Regions from separate parts of the Cryobacterium sp. 10I5 genome, predicted to be linked through region 2. Evidence: predicted binding sites of a transcription regulator. Region 2 holds the regulator's gene; each other region holds the start of a gene.
What was found. The regulator LexA, encoded in region 2, represses DNA repair genes until DNA is damaged. The targets are predictions, from matches to a motif close to TCGAACANNTGTTCGA.
Positions count from the first base shown of each region.

Region 1: QN350_RS01840 (HNH endonuclease signature motif containing protein) is a predicted target of LexA. The motif match lies at 3,778-3,793, and genes of this name have one in related genera.
Region 3: QN350_RS13970 (intein-containing Rv2578c family radical SAM protein) is a predicted target of LexA. The motif match lies at 3,941-3,956, and genes of this name have one in related genera.

Region 1 covers NZ_JASJVI010000003.1:39,478-45,492, reverse strand. The annotation lists gene gatA (Asp-tRNA(Asn)/Glu-tRNA(Gln) amidotransferase subunit GatA) at 1-505, shown strand, start outside; gene gatB (Asp-tRNA(Asn)/Glu-tRNA(Gln) amidotransferase subunit GatB) at 505-2,010, shown strand; gene QN350_RS01850 (hypothetical protein) at 2,010-2,318, shown strand; gene QN350_RS01845 (VIT1/CCC1 transporter family protein) at 2,324-3,475, shown strand; gene QN350_RS01840 (HNH endonuclease signature motif containing protein) at 3,813-5,510, shown strand; gene QN350_RS01835 (ABC transporter ATP-binding protein) at 5,690-6,015, shown strand, end outside.
Region 2 covers NZ_JASJVI010000008.1:33,180-39,194, forward strand. The annotation lists gene hisB (imidazoleglycerol-phosphate dehydratase HisB) at 1-324, opposite strand, end outside; gene QN350_RS04490 (histidinol-phosphate transaminase) at 350-1,438, opposite strand; gene QN350_RS04495 (LysM peptidoglycan-binding domain-containing protein) at 1,547-1,903, opposite strand; gene lexA (transcriptional repressor LexA) at 2,220-2,915, shown strand; gene metE (5-methyltetrahydropteroyltriglutamate--homocysteine S-methyltransferase) at 3,175-5,514, opposite strand; gene QN350_RS04510 (methylenetetrahydrofolate reductase) at 5,689-6,015, opposite strand, start outside.
Region 3 covers NZ_JASJVI010000060.1:13,898-19,912, reverse strand. The annotation lists gene QN350_RS13980 (hypothetical protein) at 1-388, opposite strand, end outside; gene QN350_RS13975 (sensor histidine kinase) at 385-1,665, opposite strand; gene QN350_RS13970 (intein-containing Rv2578c family radical SAM protein) at 1,788-3,932, opposite strand; gene QN350_RS13965 (malate:quinone oxidoreductase) at 4,072-5,505, opposite strand; gene QN350_RS13960 (glycoside hydrolase family 6 protein) at 5,714-6,015, shown strand, end outside.

The DNA.
Region 1 (6,015 bases), on a different contig from region 2:
CGAACGCGTCATGGCCGCGACCCGCGACGCCGGTTTCGGACCCGAGGTCAAGCGCCGGATCATCCTCGGCACCTACGCCCTGAGCGCCGGCTACTACGACGCCTACTACGGCAGCGCCCAGAAGGTGCGCACCCTGATCCAGCGCGACTTCGACGCCGCCTTCGAAAAGGTCGACGTCCTGCTTTCTCCGAGCGCGCCGACCACGGCGTTCAAGTTCGGCGAAAAGATGGACGACCCGATGGCGATGTACCTCAACGACGTCACCACGATCCCGGCGAACCTCGCCGGCATCCCCGGGATGAGCCTGCCGATGGGCCTCGCGCCGGAGGACGGCCTCCCGGTCGGGCTTCAGGTGATGGCGCCCGCCAAGCAGGACGCCCGCTTGTACACCTTCGGTGCCGCCGTCGAGCAGCTGCTCGAAGCGCACTGGGGACACACCCTGCTCAGCCTTGCGCCGAAGCTGGCGCCCACACAAATGTTCGCGAGCGAAGGGGGAGCCGTCTGATGAAGAAGGCTGAACTGATGGATTACGACAAGGCCCTCGAATTGTTCGAGCCGGTGCTCGGCTTCGAGGTGCACGTCGAACTCAACACCAAGACCAAGATGTTCTGCGGCTGCGCCAACGAATTCGGCCAGGGTGCGAACACGAACACCTGCCCGACCTGCCTCGGACTCCCCGGCGGGCTCCCACAGGTGAACGCCAAGGCGATCGAGTCGAGCATCCGCCTGGGGCTCGCCCTCGGCTGCGAGATCGCCGAATACTCCCGCTTCGCCCGCAAGAACTATTTCTACCCCGACACGGCGAAGAACTTCCAGACCTCGCAGTACGACGAGCCGATCGCGTTCAACGGGCAGTTGACGATCGAGCTCGAAAGCGGACGCCTGGTCACGGTCGACATCGAACGTGCGCACATGGAAGACGACGCGGGAAAGCTCACCCACGTCGGCGGCGCGACCGGCCGCATCCAGGGCGCCGACTACTCGCTCGTCGACTACAACCGCGGCGGCGTGCCCCTCGTCGAGATCGTCACCCAGATGATCGAGGGCGGCGAAGCCGACTCACCCGAGATCGGCCGCACCTATGTGGCCGCGATCCGCGAGATCGTCAAGGCACTCGGGGTATCCAACGCCCGGATGGAAGAGGGCAACGTGCGTTGCGACGCGAACGTGTCCCTGCGCCCGCGCGGCTCGGGAAAGCTCGGCACCCGCACGGAGACCAAGAACGTCAACTCGCTCCGCAGCGTCGAACGTGCCGTCCGCTACGAGATCCAGCGCCAGGCCGCGCTCCTCGCCGCCGGCGGAACCATCACGCAGGAGACGCGGCACTGGCACGAGGACACCGGAATCACGTCCGCAGGCCGGCCCAAGTCCGACGCCGACGACTACCGCTACTTCCCGGAGCCCGACCTCGTCCCCGTCGCGCCTTCCCGCGCCTGGGTCGAAGAACTCCGCGCGACCCTGCCGGAGCCGCCCGCCGCACGCCGCAAGCGCCTGCAGGCCGACTGGGGCTTCGCGAACCTCGAGTTCCAGGACGTGGTCAACTCCGACCTGCTCGACGCGGTCGAGGCCACCGTCGCCGCCGGGGCATCCGCCCAGTCGGCCCGCAAGTGGTGGACCGGCGAGGTCGCCCGCCTCGCGAACGTCGCGGGCGTCTCGGCTGACTCGCTCGTCGAGCCGGCGCAGCTCGCCGCGCTCATCGAACTCGTCACCGCGGGTACGCTGACCGACCGCCTGGCACGCCAGGTGCTCGAGGGCGTCATCGCCGGCGAAGGTACCCCACTCGAGGTCGTGGAGATCCGCGGCCTCGCCGTCGTCTCCGACGACGGCCCGCTCATCGAGGCCATCGACCTCGCGCTCGCCTCCCAGCCCGACGTCCTCGCGAAGATCCGCGACGGCAAGGTCCAGGCGGCCGGTGCCGTGATCGGCGCCGTCATGAAGGCCATGCGCGGGCAGGCGGATGCCGCTCGGGTACGGGAACTCGTACTCGAAAGGGCGGGAGCGGCGGAATAATGGCCCTCTGGAAGCGACGCGAGCCCGCGCCCGACGGGGCTGCGAGCCGCGCCGTCTTCGGCGTCGGTATGCAGGTTCTGGTGCGGCTCGACCGGAGTCGCTACCCGGAGTCAATGGTCGAAGACCCGATCGGCGTCATCGTCGGTGCGGGGGACTCCGACGGCGCAGCACTGTACGCCCCGGTCTCGGGTCGGGAGGCGATCTGGACCGTGCAGTTCGACGAGCCGTTCTATGGGCTCGACGGCTCGGGCCCGCACCTGTCTGCCCGGGTCGCCCAGGCCTCTCTCGAGCCGGCGCCGGAAGCGTGATGGCGATGAGCGCAGCCCAGGAACGTCCGGCACCCTCGAGCGCGGAGAGCCCCGCGACCCCCGCCGACATCCGCCGCTGGCGCCAGTACCTCGCCGACGAACGCGCTGAGGCCGCGGTATACCGCGACCTCGCCTCCCGGCGAACCGGTGAGGAGAAGGAGATCCTGCTCGCCCTCGCCGAGGCGGAAGCCCGCCACGAGGCACACTGGCGGGACCTGCTCGGTGACCAGGCCGGCCCGCCGAAACGTGGCGCGGTGCGCACCCGGTTCCTCGGGTTCCTCGCGAGACGATTCGGTTCGGTCTTCGTGCTCGCGCTCGCCCAGCGGGCGGAAGCGCGCTCGCCATACGATTCCGACGTCGACGCGACGAAGACGATGGCTGCCGACGAACGCATCCACGAGGAGGTCGTGCGCGGACTCGCTGCCCGGGGACGCCAGCGCCTCGCCGGGTCGTTCCGCGCAGCCGTGTTCGGCATCAACGACGGCCTCGTCTCCAACCTCGCCCTCGTGCTCGGTATCGGTGCGACCGGCGTCCCCGCGGCGACCATCCTGTTCACGGGCATCGCCGGCCTGCTCGCCGGCGCCCTGTCGATGGGTGCGGGAGAGTACGTCTCGGTGCGGTCGCAGCGGGAGCTGCTCGAGGCATCCACCCCCCAGGCGACCGCGCGCACGGTGCTCTCGCACCTCGACCTCGCCGCCAACGAGCTCACGCTCGTCTACCGCGCGCAGGGCATGGCGGCGGAAGAGGCCGAGGCGCAGGCCCATGAGGTGCTGCGCACCCTGACCATGGCTACCGGACCGGTTTCGGTTGCCGCCCCGGTCCCGGGCGCCGACACGGCGCATGGGGCACTCGACCCCGCGACCGACGAGCACGAGGCGATCGGAACCGGCTGGGGCGCCGCGTCCTCGAGCTTCTGCTTCTTCGCCTCCGGTGCCATCCTCCCCGTGTTGCCGTACCTTTTCGGACTCGAAGGCCTCGCGGCGATCGTGGTCGCGTCCGTGCTCGTCGGACTCGCCCTCCTCGCGACGGGCGCGATTGTCGGTCTGCTCTCCGGCGGGCCGCCCCTCCGGCGTGCGCTTCGCCAGCTGCTGATCGGCTTCGCGGCCGCCGGCGTCACCTACGTGCTCGGCCTGCTCTTCGGCACCTCGCTCGGGTAGCGCCTTCGGGAGCGATCCGCGGGCGGGGTGTCGGTCTCCGCGCTGCGCCCGAGGTCGCTGCACGGCCATCCACAGCGCGCGGAGTATCACCGCTCGTCCGCGGTGTTGCCGACTGACGCCTCTGGCGTGCACGCGGTGGCTAACTCAGGAAATTCTTTGCGTCGGGTGGGATCGGCCGCACTGGTCCGCGGGCCTGTGTCGCTCGCCCGGGTGGATCTCCTGAATTAGCCACCACGAGCTCGGTGCATTCGTTTTCAGGTATGAAAATCGGGCTGGACAGCCTGAAATTATGTGAGTAAGTCTCGCATTCCTGTTCGATTCGGGGTAGAATCGGGGTATGGCAGGAGCTTCGGATCCCCAGTCACACACCCCGCAGACACCCGATTCCGGGGCCGCGGGGGATCAGCCCATCACGGTGGGCCCCGCATCCGGTGAGGCGTCCGCCGAATCCCCGAACGCGCAAGCCGGGTCAGCCCATCCGGTCGCGGTTGCCGAGGGTTTCGAGGGCGCTGAGGGGCTGGCCGGGTCGGTTCCATCGGTTCATGCGGATGCTGTCGCCCGGCTAACCGAAGCGCGTTCAGCTCTCGCAGACGCACTGGCGGCGATCCCAGTGGGACTGCTCAGCGATGCGGAAGCGGTCACGACACTCAAGGAGGTGGAGGCCATCGGCCGGACCGTCGACGCGGCCCGGGTGAATACCGCGACGGATGTGGACCGGCGGGCCCGGGTGCTCGGCCGGGAAGGCCTGGCCTGGAAGATGGGCTGCCGGGGGCCGTGGGATGTACTTACCCGGGTGACGCGGGTGTCGGCCCGGGAGGTGAAGCGGCGGACGAAGCTCGGGGATGCGGTGTTGCCCCGCCGGGCGGGCCTGGCGGTGTTGCCGCCGTTGTTCCCGGTCGTGGGCGCCGCGCTGGCGGCGGGGGATATCGGGGTGGAAGCGGCCGAGCTGATCACCACGGGGCTCGGGGCGGTCAGTCACCGGACGGTCCCGGCGGAGGTCGAGGTCGCCGAGCGGGCCCTGGTCGCCACGGCGGCCGGGCGGATCACCCCGGAGACCGAGATCCTCGCCGGCGCCGGGGTGCCCGCGGCCGCGGACCTGATCCGCGGCATGGTCCTGCAATGGCAGGCCATCCTCGACCCCGACGGGATGCTCCCGCAGGAAGACCTGTTCGAGGCGAAGTCCAACATCGGCTTCGGACAATTGAAGAACGGCCTGTACCCGGTGAAGGGCGGGGTGACGCCGGAACTCTACGGGATGATGAACACCCTCTTCGACGCCTTCCTCAGCATCCACGCCCGGCCCGCATTCCCCACCGAGGAGGAGCAGTCGCGGATGGACTCGGGGCAAATGATCCCCGGCGCCGAGACCGAGGACACCGGCACCGGCCCGGAACTGGACGTGATCGAAGCGGAGCTGCGGGAGCGTCGCGCCGATACCCGCACGGGCGGGGAGAAACGCGCGGACATCCTCCGGGCCCTAATCGAGCACGCCGCCCGGGACGAGGACACGCCCAGCATGGGCGGGTCGGCGCCGACGGTGATGCTACACGTGAACGCGGCCGACCTCGCCTCCGGGGTCGGCGTCGGGTGGATCGACGGGGTCGAGGCGCCGGTGTCTTTGAAGACGGTGCATCAGCGGATCTGTGACGGCGGCTTCCAAGGGGTCCTGTTCGGGGAAAACAACCAGGTACTCAAACTCGGTCCGGAACGAAGGTACTTCAACCGGGCGCAACGCCGGGCGATCACCGCCCGCGACGGCGGCTGCATCATCCCCGGCTGCACAGCCCCCGCACACTGGGCCGAAGTGCACCACGTGAAGCCATGGGCGAAGGACGGACCCACCACGGTCGACAACGGTGTCCTACTCTGTTGGTTCCATCACCACACGATCGACACCTCCGGGTGGGAGATCCGCATGGTGAAAGGCTCACCCCAGGTCCGGGCGCCGGGGCTCATTGACCCGCAACGACTGTGGCGGCCACCGAACCGGCACCGCGCCCACCAGGTCCTCACCGGACCACCCAACCGCGGGTGACCGGTCCGACTGACCGGCACGACGGACCGGGCGAACGGGGGCCGCGCCGGACGCGGGCCGTCGCTATAGGGTGTCGTTCTCGGAGGCGTTCGGTCATCGTGACCTGACCGCAACATACGGAACCGGATTTCAGACATCCGTTTCCATATGATTTAGCCGAGGGTGACGAAGGAGGCTCCGTGTCCGCAGACCGACCGGCCATCCGCTTGCGGGGGCTGACGAAATCCTTCGGTGCGGGGAACGCCGTCGACGGGGTTGATCTCGACATCGTCGAGGGCGAATTCTTCTCGATGCTCGGCCCGTCCGGCTCCGGAAAGACGACCGTGCTCCGGCTGATCGCGGGCTTCGAACAGCCGACGAGCGGAACGGTGTCGCTCCAGGGAGAAGACGTGACCGACCGCGCTCCCTTCGACCGCGACGTCAACACTGTCTTCCAGGACTATGCGCTCTTCCCGCATATGACGGTGCTCGACAACGTGGCGTACGGCCTGCGGGTGCGCGGTGT
Region 2 (6,015 bases):
CGCGTCGCCGTAGCGGGAGATGCCGGACTTGTCGCCGAGCGCCTGCCGGATGGCGAGTCCGAGCACGATGCCGATGTCTTCGACGGTGTGGTGCACGTCGATCTCGATGTCTCCGGTCGCCCGCACCGTGAGGTCGGTCAGGGAGTGCTTGGCGAACGCGGTGAGCAGGTGGTCGTAGAACGGCACCGAGGTGTGGATGTCGGAGACGCCGGTGCCGTCGAGGTTGATCGTCAGGTCGATGCTCGACTCGCTCGTCTCCCGCTGCAGGTGTGCGATGCGCGCCTGTGCGGTCGTTGACGGTGCGGCCGGTGACTGTGAGCTCATGCCGCTAGTTTATTGGCCCCGGCGGTTACGCGTGGCCCAGCGCTTCGAGGGCGTCGAGGAAAGCGCTCGTCTCGCTCTCGGTGCCTGCCGTCACCCGCAGGTGGCCGGGGATCCCGACGTCGCGCACGAGGATGCCCTCGGCGAGCAGCGCCTCGAACGTGGCGCGCGGGTCGGCGACGCCGCCGAAGAGCACAAAATTGCTCCAGCTGCGCAAGGGTCGGTAGCCCAGCCGGCTCAGCTCGGTGACGAGGCGGTCGCGCTGGCCGCGGATGTCGTCGACCATGCGCAGCATCTCCGGAGTGTGCGCGAACGCGGCGACGGCCGCGGCCTGGGTGAGCGCGGAGAGGTGGTACGGCAGGCGAACGAGGCGCAGAGCATCCGTCACGGCCGGGTCGGCCGCGAGGTAGCCCACCCGGGCTCCGGCGAACGCGAAGGCCTTGCTCATCGTGCGGGAGACGAGCAGGCGTTCACGCCCGGGCAGCAGGGTGAGGGCGGATGCCGTCCCCACCGGGGCGAATTCGGCGTAGGCCTCGTCGACGACCACGATGCCGTCGCAGGCGTCGTAGACCGCCGCGATCACGTCGAGCGAGAGCGGGGTCCCGGTCGGGTTGTTCGGGGAGCACAGGAAGACGAGGTCGGGGTTGACCCGGTTGACCCAGTCGACGGCGCGTTCCGGGGTGAGTTCGAAGTCGGCGTCGCGGTCACCGGCGACCCAGCGCGTTCCGGTGCCCGAGGCGAGCAATGGGTACATCGAATAGGTGGGGGCGAACCCGAGGACGGTGCGTCCCGGCCCGCCGAAGGCCTGCAGCACCTGCTGGAGGACCTCGTTGGAGCCGTTGGCCGCCCAGATGTTCTGGCGGGTGAGACCGTGACCGAGGTAGCGGGCCATCGCCTCGCGCAGTTCCGTGAACTCGCGGTCCGGGTACCGGTTGATCCCGCGGATCGCGGCGGCCAGGGCTGCTGCGATGTCGACGGCCACGTCCTCGGGGATCCCGTGGGTGTTCTCATTCACATTGAGAGCGACCGGCACGTGCAGCTGCGGTGCCCCATAGGGAGTGAGCCCGCGAAGATTGTCGCGGAGGGGCAGGTCGTTGAGACTGGTCACTCCCCCCATAATACTGATGGGCTTCAGCACCGGTGGGCGTTATCGCCGGTGGTTCAGGATCCGGCTGGTTCAGGATCCGACTACTTCAGGATCCGGCTGGATCAGTATTCGGCAGGTTCAGTATTCGGCAGGGAGGGCCAGGCGCTGGCCCGGCTGCACACTCTCGGAGGGCAGCTGATTCAGGTTGACGATCTCGGCGATGACTTCGCGCGGGTCGGCGGCGGGCGCGATGCGCTTTGCAAGCTGCCACAACGACTGGCCCGACTGGATCGTGACGTAGTCGAACGTCGTCGCACTTCCGCTGGCGCCGCTCAACGTACTGCCGTCGGCGGCGGCGAGGCCGCCGTTGAGGGCGATGGCCAGCGCGCCCACGACGAGGGGGACGCCGGCGATCGCGGTCAGCACGGCACGACCGCGCCGCGTGATGCGCAGCCGGGTGTGCGCCCCCGGGACCAGCTCGATTGTTGTGCTCATGTCTGCCTCCTGTGTATTCGTATCCGGCTCTCGGCCGGGAGAGCCGGATACGAAGCTATGTTCCGAATATATATTCGATTGTTCGAACAATCAAGACTTCCTCCGGTTATTATTGGGGTGAAGTACACGACACACTCGAATGAATGTCTGCACATCGCCCCGCACTGGTTACAGTTTCGATTGACTGGTGTGAACTCAACCAGCGACCACTGACATTCGGATACGGTCGCCTCACGGCATCCGCCGGGACGACCGCCCGCCACCGCCCACCGCCACCGACAGGAGCGACATCGTGACCCAGGACAGCGTGACCCCGTTGACCGCCAGTTCCCCCGAACGCGGTGGGACACGTCGGAGGAAGAGCCTCAGCGACAAGCAGCGCGCGATCATGGACGTCATCCAGCGCTCCGTCGGCCAGCGGGGCTATCCGCCGAGCATGCGGGAGATCGGTGACGCCGTCGGGTTGTCTTCGCTGTCGAGCGTCACCCACCAGCTCAACCAGCTCCAGCTGAGCGGCTACCTGCGCCGGGACCCGAACCGGCCCCGGGCGCTCGAGGTGCTGATCGAGCTGCCGCAGTCTCCGGAGGACACCGCCGCCGGAGCCGCGGAAAACTTCCAGCAGGGAACCCCGGTCGGCGACGCGGCCATGGTGCCGCTCGTCGGTCGGATCGCCGCCGGTGTGCCGATCATGGCCGACCAGCAGGTCGACGAGATCTTCCCGCTCCCGCGCCAGCTCGTGGGCAAGGGCGAGCTGTTCATGCTCAAGGTCGTCGGTGAGTCGATGATCGACGCCGCGATCATGGACGGCGACTGGGTCGTCGTCCGCCAGCAGAAGACCGCGGAGAACGGCGAGATCGTCGCCGCGATGCTCGACGGCGAAGCGACGGTCAAGGTCTTCCGGCAGCGCGACGGCCACACCTGGCTGCTGCCGAGGAACACCAACTTCGAGCCGATCCTCGGCGACCACGCCGAGATCCTCGGCAAGATCGTCGCCGTCCTGCGTTCCCTTTAGCTGCCGCGCTCGGTCTATCCTCCGCGCTCGCTCGATCGACCGCGCTCGCTCTCAACCCGGCGCACGATCGCACTCCGGCGCGCACCACGATTTGGCGCGCGCCAACTGCGCCGTTTCGCGCCAGGCATGCCTGGCGCGAAACGGCGGAATTGGAGCGCGGAGAACGGGAGCTGGCGCGAAGCGGCTGAACTGGCGCGTCTGGCGCGTCTGGCGGGTCTGTCGCGTGGCGGGTCTGGCGCGAAGCGGCGCCCGGACCTGGTCAGGCGCGAGCGGGGACTCCTGCGGCGAGGCGGGCGCGCACGATGCGGGTCGCCTCGATCATGTTGGTCAGGGACTCGACCGTCTCGGCGTAGCCGCGGGTCTTGAGCCCGCAGTCCGGATTCACCCACACCTGGCCGGCCGGGATGGCCGCGACGGCCCGGTCGAGCAAGTCCGTGAGCTCGGCAACGCCCGGCACCCGCGGCGAGTGGATGTCGTAGACGCCCGGGCCGATGCCGTGGTCGAAGCCGTTGGCCTGGATGTCCGTGACGACTTCCATGCGGGAGCGTGCGGCCTCGATGCTCGTCACGTCGGCATCCAGGGCGCGGATCGCCTCCAGCACGACGCCGAACTCTGAGTAGCAGAGGTGGGTGTGGATCTGGGTGGCGTCACGCACGCCGGCGGTCGCGAGCCGGAACGAGCCGACAGACCAGTCGAGGTAGTCGGCGTGCCCGGCCTTCTCGAGCGGGAGCAGTTCGCGCAGTGCGGGCTCGTCGACCTGGACGATGCCGATTCCGGCGGCCTCGAGGTCGGCGATCTCGTCGCGGAGGGCGAGGGCGACCTGACGTGCCGTCTCACCGAGGGGCTGGTCGTCGCGCACGAAGGACCAGGCGAGGATGGTCACCGGGCCGGTCAGCATGCCCTTGACCGGCTTCGCGGTCAGCCCCTGCGTGTAGGTCGACCACTCGACGGTGATCGGCTTCGGCCGGGACACATCGCCCCAGAGGATCGACGGACGCGTGCACCGGCTGCCATAGGACTGAACCCAGCCGTTGTCGGTGACCGCGAAGCCGTCGAGGTTCTCGGCGAAGTACTGCACCATGTCGTTGCGCTCGGGTTCCCCGTGCACGAGCACATCGAGGCCGAGCTCCTCCTGCAGGGCGACGACCCGGGCGATCTCCGCGCGCATCAGGTCGCGGTACTCGTCGGCCGTGAGCACTCCCTTCAGGAAGCGGGCGCGGGCGCGACGGATCTCCCCCGTCTGCGGAAAGGAGCCGATGGTCGTCGTCGGCAGGAAGGGCAGCGCAAGCGCGGTCTCCTGGGCGACAAGCCGGTCAGCGTAGGCGCCACGCCGGTATGCGGCGTCGGTGAGCTCCGCGGCGCGGGCCCGGACTTCGCCATCACGGACGCCGGGAGCGGAGCTGCGGGCGGCCAGTGCCGCGGTCGCGGCGTCCAGTTCGGCGGCGATAACCTCCCGGCCCTCCGCCAGCCCACGGGCGAGGGTCGCGACCTGGCCGACCTTCTCGTCGGCGAAGGCGAGCCAGCTCAGGAGCTCGGCACCGAGTGCGGGCTCATCAGCGATCGTGTGCGGGACGTGCTGCAGGCTCGTCGAGGTTGAGACGGCGACCCGCGTCGACAGCGCGCCCAGTCCGGTGACGCTCGTGAAGGCATCCGCCAGGTCGCCGCGCCAGACGTTGTGCCCGTCGACGACACCGGCGACGAGGGTCTTCCCGTCCAGGCCGGGGACGGGCGCCGGCAGTGCGCCGCGGACGAGATCGAGGCCGATGGCCTCGATGGGCGCAGCGGCGAGCACGGGCAGGGCGTCGCCGAGGCTGCCATAGGGTGCGGCGATGAAGATCGCCGGGCGCTGGGCGAGGTGGCCGAGGGTCCCGTATGCCCACTGCACGGCGCTGAGGGTATCGGCGCGGGGCACGTCGATGCTCTCGCTGACGAGACCCGGTTCGTCGAGCTGGACCCATTCGGCGCCTGCGTCGGCGAGGCGCTGCAGCAGGGTCGCGTAGACGGGGATGAGGTCGTCGAGCCGGTCGAGCGGCCGGAAACCCGCGGGGGCTTCGTCGCTCGGCTTGCTGAGCAGCAGGAAGGTGACCGGGCCGACGATGACGGGCCGGGTCAGGAAGTCGGCCGAGCGCGCTTCCTCGAACTCGCGCACGATCCGGTCGCTCGAGAGGGAGAACTCGGTGTCCGGGCCGATCTCGGGAACGAGGTAGTGGTAGTTCGAGTCGAACCACTTGGTCATTTCGAGCGGAAGGCTGTCCCCTTCGCCGCGAGCGAGGGTGAAGTATCCGGCGAGGTCGATGTGTCCGTCAGCGTCGACGAGCCCGGCGAAGCGGGCGGGCACGGCGCCGACCGTGCAGAGTGCGTCGAGCATCTGGTCGTAGTAGGAGAAGGACTCGGGGATGGCGGAGTCGGTGCGGCCGAGACCGAGGGCGGCGAGGCGGTCGCGCGTGGCCTGGCGGAGTCCGGCAGCGGTGGCCTCGAGCTCGGCGGCGGTCGACGTGCCGGCCCAGAAAGATTCGACGGCTTTCTTGAGCTCGCGGCGCGGGCCGATGCGCGGGTAGCCGAGGATCGTGCCGGTGGGGAACGGGGCGGTGGGGGTCATGACGTTTCCTTTGCGGTGATGGGGCGGTGAAGCGGATGGTGGACGGTGGTCTGAGAGAAGGCTGGGGTGTCGGCCGGCGCGCTTTCGGGCGCGACGGAACTCCGGGGCACGAGCCGGCGTTCGGCGGAGAGTGAGAATTGTGGCGGCGACCGGGGTGGGGCCGCTGGGCGGCGGTTACACGGCCGCCGGCAGTCCCGTGTGCGCCCGAACCGGCGTCGGTGCGCCGAGCAGGCCGCAGCCGTCGAGCACCTCGAGTACGGTCTCGTGCTGGTTGAAGGCGTACAGGTGCAGCCCGGGGGCGCCACCTGCGATCACCTGTCTGGCGAGGTCGACGGCGTGCTGGATGCCGATCTCGCGCTGGCCCTCCTTGGTCGGTTCGATCTCGAGCCGGATGGACAGGTCTGCGGGCATCTGTTCGCCGGAGAGCTCGATGATCCGCCGGAGTCTGGCCGGGCTCGTCACGGGCATGATGCCGGGCAGGATCGGGAAGAGCACACCGGC
Region 3 (6,015 bases), on a different contig from region 2:
GCCGGTACGGGGCGAGGCCCAGCAGGAGCAGGCCGATCGCCACGGGGCCGAAATCGTCCTGGATCAGGACGTTGTGGTTCCAGCGCGAGGCCTGTTCGAGCAGGTATGCGACGAGGGCGAGCGCGGCGATCGCAGAGTGCGCGCCGCCCCCGAAGGGCGCATTCCTCGGGCGGGAGGCGAAGACGAGCAGGATCGCGGCGAGGGTGACGGCCACGATCGCGAGGGAGCCCAGGGGCGCGTTCCCGGCCTGCACGGCCTGATCCGCCTGGGTGACCGTGGTCACCGCCGCGGACACTGTGATGATCACGGCGATCGCCGGCGCGAGCGGCCATGCGGCGAGGGCTCCGAGCGGGTCGAGTTGCTGCTGGGTCAGGGAACTGCGGCTCACAGCGGCCAGCCGATCCCGGCGTCGCTCGCGGTGTCGCCGGACGGATCGGATGCCGGGCCGCTTGCCGCACCGGTGCCGGGCCGTTGGACGGCGTCGCCGGGGGGTGCCGGCACGGTCAGGAGTACGGAGGTGCCCGCGCCAGGACGGGTCATGATCGTGACCGAGCCGCCGAGGCGTTCGATCCGGCGGCGGACCGCCTGGCGGAGGCCGAGGCGGTCGGCGCCGGTCTCCGATTCCGTGAAGCCGCGGCCGGCATCCATCACCATGACGGAGAGATCGTGGTCGGTGGATTCGATGACGACCTCTGCGGAGACGATGCCGGCGTGCAGGATGACGTTGATGAGGCATTGCTGCACGGCGAGGCCGAGCTCGCGGTCGGCGACCGCGTCGAGACGGCCGAGGGCGGCGCGCTCCCCCGTGACCTCGACGACGAGGCCGCGGTCGCGGCAGCGTTCGATCGCGGAGTAGACCGCGCTGTCGAGCCAGCCGTCCGGTCCGGAGAGCCGCTCGTCCGAGTCGGTGAGCCAGCTGGTGCCGTGCAGGGTGTCGACGGTTTCACGGATGCCGGCGGCCAGGTGCGGACCGAGCGGCCCGGGGTGGGCGTGCACGAGCGCGACGAGCTGGTTGAGCGTGGTGTCCTGGCTGAGGGCGACCGCACGCACGTCGAGTTCGTGCCGCAACAGCCGGGACTGGTCCTCCTGCAGGGCGCGGTGCATGGCGAGCTGGACCGGACGGTGCCTGCGCCGGCCGAGGCCGCTCACGAGCATCACCCCGACGAGGAAGAGGTACGTCGACACCGTGAATGCGTCGGGGTGGTACGGCACCCCGGTATCGAGGGCGGCGAGCACGGTCACGGTCTCGGCCAGGATGAAACCGGCGGTGCCCCAGAGCACACCGACGAGGGCGCCCGTTCCGACGCCGCCGACCATCAGGAGCGCCATCTTCGGCATCGACACGAGGAAGACGTCCGAGCTGTGGAAGAGCTCGGGCAGCCCGAGCAGGGTCACGCTGACGACGTAGGTGACGACGGCGCCCACGAGAAGGTAGACGACCGAGAGGAGCACGGTGCGGTGGCGGGACAGCAGGAAGAGAAGGATCGCCATCACGAGGATGCCGAGCAGGCTCACGCCGATCTGAGCGCTCGGATGGCTGATCCCGAGCACCGCGAGCGAGACGAGGGAGCCGATCAGGCAGGTGAGGCCGAACCAGTGAGCAGCCTGGGCCAGGGCACGCCCGACCGAGGTACCGACCAGATGGTCGGGGAGGCCTAGGGTCATTGCCGCTCCGTTCTCCGTCGATTATCGCATCCGCCGGACTCCTTCTTGCGTGAAGGGTCGCGAATCGAGGTTCGCGCGAGCGTTGAACGTCGATCTGCGACACCTCAGCGGATGGCGGGGGTTCAGAACAGGGTCGGGTGCAACTCAGGAGGGAGCTCGCCGGCGATGAGCATCCCGTAGCCTGGCCCGGGCCGGCTCGGGAATGCCGGGACGGCGGCCGGGCGGGCGAGCGCACGGGAGCGGACACCGCCGGTGACGGGGTCCTCGATTCCGTGCTCGAGCCCGTGGGCCCGGATCAGCGGCTTGATGCGAAGGGCGAGCCATTGCCGGTAGCCCTTGGGGGCGTAGGCGTTGCGGCCGTAGAGCTCGTGGTAGCGCGGCACGAGGTCGGGGTGGTCCCTCGCGAGCCACTGCATGAACCAGTCGCGCACTCCCGGCCGCAGGTGCAGGGCCGTGTACATCACGTCGGAGGCCCCGGCGGCCTGTGCCTGGCGGAGGGCATCGTCGAGGTGGGCGCGGGTGTCGGTGAGGAACGGCAGGATCGGCATCATGAACACGGAGCAGCGGAGGCCGCGCTCCCTGATCGCGGTCACGGTGGCGAGGCGCGCTGCCGTGGACGGCGTGCCCGGCTCGACCGCGGACTGCAGTTCGTCGTCGTAGATCGCGATCGAGAGGGCGAGGTCGACGGGCACGAGCGTGCTCGCCTCGACGAGCAGGTCGAGGTCGCGCCGGATCAGGGTGCCTTTGGTCAGGATCGACAGCGGGGTGCCGGAGTCGGCGAGCGCCGCGATCACGCCCGGCATCAGTCGGTATCGGCCCTCGGCGCGCTGATACGGATCGGTGTTGGTTCCGAGTGCGACGGCATTGCGCTCCCAGGATGGCCTGGCCAGCTCCTTGCGGAGAACCTCGGCGACGTTGACCTTCACGATGATCTCGTTGTCGAAGTCCTTGCCCGCGTCGAGGTCGAGGTAGGTGTGCGTGTTGCGAGCAAAACAGTTGTGGCTGATGACCCCGTTCGCGATGAAATCGCCGGTCCCGGTCGTGATGTCGATCATGTCCATCGTGGTCCCCAGGTCCTCCACGGACACGACCTGGAGCAGCGCCGCGGATTTCACGGCGGCACCGGCGATGGACAGTTTCCGGTCGATCGCTGGCCCTACGAGACTGAAGAACCGAGAACGCATCGGCAGCCCGCCGGTGACCCGAACACAGCGAACGCCGTTCGGGCGCGCACCCTCCAAGACGTGATCAATTCCCAGTGCGGACAGAGACGACTGAATGTTCGCGAGGATCGTCGCGTCCTTGTTGCTGATCCGCAAAACGCCCTGCGAACACGACCCTTCGGCATCGAAGACACCGGCCAGAAACCCGGCATGCCAATCGTCGTCGGGGTCGTCAACCCAGCGGATGAGCTCCGTTATCCGGGCGAACGACGCGGCCTTGCCGGAGTAGATCGAGGTCAGGGCGCGCCTGGTGAGGGATGGTGCGGAGAATGGGCGAGTCTGCGTGACCACTCCCTCCTGTTCGAGGAACAGGCGCGAGCGGTTGAGCGCCTCGACGTCGGTCAAGGCAAGCCGGAAGAGCCGCACTTTGTTTCCGCCGCCGGCCCGACGTGGATAGTCGCGAGAGATCATCATTCCGTCACCGCGAATCATTCCGGTCAAGTACCCCCGTCGGTAGCTCGGCGCGAAGTAGTTCGGCTGTGTCGCCTGAGTCAGCCCGTTGAGCCCGAAACCCATGAGTTTGTTGTTCTCGGTCAGGTAGGGACGTTGGCCGTCCCCGCGCGTGGCGCGGGTGACGAACTTCCAGCCACGCTCGGTGAGGAAGCGATGGTCTGCGCTGGCCACGACCTCGGTTCCGTCCGCGAGGGTGACGCGGTAGCCGCGCTTTCGGGTGTCCCACGCAGCGAGCACTGTGGTTTGCACATACCGCCGGTAGGCACCGACGGTCTCCGTGCCCATGATCGCATCGCCAACCCTGACCTGCCAGAGCGGCTTCTGCCGCCCGTCGGCCATCAGGATGAGTGTTTCCGGACTCAGGCAGTATGTACACGCATGAGAGCAGCCCCGGTAGGGGTTGATCGTCCAGCCGAACGGCATGGCGCTCTGGCCGGGCACCCGGTTGAGCGCGGACTTGGCCAGGATCTCGTGGAAGGTGATCCCCGCGAACTCGGGCGTCCGCACGCTCCGCACCAGGTTGTTCAGCCGGGCAAGGCCGGGAAGCGCTCCCGCCTGTTCCGTCGTGAGTTCCTGCCCGCTCCACCGCATACCCACATTCGAACACACGTTCGATATCTGCGCAAGGGTGGGGCGGCATCCGCCCTCACCGATTCGACGGAGATTTTGTCTAGAACGGGCCGAAACCGCACGCTCACGTCAAAAAAACTCACAAACTCCGTCGAATTCGTCAGGGGTTGGTGAGGTGCAGGGTCGCCGCGGTCGCGGCGAGGGATGCCGCGGCACGGGCGGGGTCGTCCGACAGGGTCGTGCCGAGGCTCGGGATCAGTTCGCGGAGGCGAGGCTCCCAGGCGGGGTACTGCTCGGGGAAGCAGCGCTGGAGCAGGTCGACCATGATCGGAGCCGCGGTCGACGCCCCGGGGGACGCGCCGAGCAGGCCGGCGATGCTGCCGTCGGCCGAGGTGATGACTTCGGTGCCGAATTGCAGCACGCCGCCTTCCTTCGGGTCCTTCGTCATGACCTGCACGCGCTGGCCCGCGGTGATGAGCTCCCAGTCGGCCATCTTCGCCGTCGGCATGAACTCCTGCAGGGCCTTGAGCTTGGTGGCGCGGGAGGCGAAGACCTCTCCGAAGAGGTACTTCATCAGGCCGACGTTGTGCCGGGCGACGGCGAGCATCGGGCCGATGTTGTGCCCGCGTACCGAGAAGGGAAGGTCGAACCAGGTGCTCGACTTGAGGAACTTGGGGGTGAACCCGGCGAAGGGTCCGAAGAGCAGAGAGGCCTCTCCCTCCACGTGCCGGGTGTCGAGGTGCGGAACCGACATCGGCGGCGCGCCGACGGCCGCCTTGCCGTAGACCTTCGCCTGGTGCTCGGCGACGACCGCAGGATTGGTCGTGCGCAGGAACTGGCCGCTGATCGGGAAGCCGCCGAAGCCTCGCACCTCGGGGATGCCGCTCTGCTGCAGCAGGGCCAGCGCACCGCCTCCGGCACCCACGAACACGAAGCGCGCCTTGACCGTGCTGGGGTGCCCGCCGACGAGACGCCGGAGGTTCAGGCGCCAGGTGCCGTCGGTCAGCTTCTTCACGCCGGTGACCTGCTGGTTGACGTGGACGCCGACGCCCTTGGTTGCGAGGTCGTCGAAGAGGTAACGGGTGAGAGCTCCGAAGTCGACGTCGGTGCCCGACTCGATCCGGGTCGCGGCGATGCGCTGGTTCTTCGGCCGGTTCTTCGTGAGCAGCGGGGCCCAGGTGCCGATGACAGCCGGATCCTCGCTGTATTCCATCCCGTGGAACAGCGGCTGGTCCTTGAGCGCCGCGAACCGTTTGCGCAGGTACTCGACGTTGGACTTGCCGTGCACGAACGTCATGTGCGGAGTCGAGTTGATGAACTTCGTCGGCTCGGGCAGGACGCCGTCGATGACCAGGGACGACCAGAGCTGGCGGCTGATCTGGAACTGCTCGTTGATGCTCACGGCCTTGTCGGCGGTGACGCTGCCGTCCTTCGCCTGGGGCATGTAGTTGAGCTCGCACAGGGCGGCGTGTCCTGTCCCCGCGTTATTCCAGGGGTTCGAGCTCTCCTGGGCGACCTCGCCGAGTCGCTCGTAGACCTCAATGCTCCAGTCGGGCTGCACCTGTTTGATCAAGGTGCCGAGAGTGGCGCTCATGACGCCGCCCCCAATGAGTACGACATCAACCTGCGCCATTGGATTCACACGTTCGAGTGTAACGCCGCGCGCCCGGGCGCCTGACCGCGTCCCCATCCCGTTGATCACCCCGTTCGGGCAGCGAGACAAAGCCCTTAAACGGGCAATGAACTGTCAGACGATACTCCTGCGTAACATATTTGTCGAACCCCCCCTATAGGGTGGGTTCGTGCATTCGTCCGGCTCGCGTACAGGTCTCGTCCTCGGCATCATCGCCCTGGCGCTGCCCGTCCTTGCCCTCGGCGCTTTTGTCAGCCTCTTCGCCCTTCAGGTACCGGGAGGTCAGACCGTGAACCCGCTCGCGACGACGACGTTCTATGTCAACCCGTCGTCGTCGGCATCACAGGCCGCAGCGGCTGCAGCCGAACGGTCCGGGGCAAGTTCAGCCGAAGCGACCGCCCTGAACCGGCTCGCCGACCAGCCGGCGGCGATCTGGCTGACACCGGAAAAGTATCCGCTCGACACGGTCGG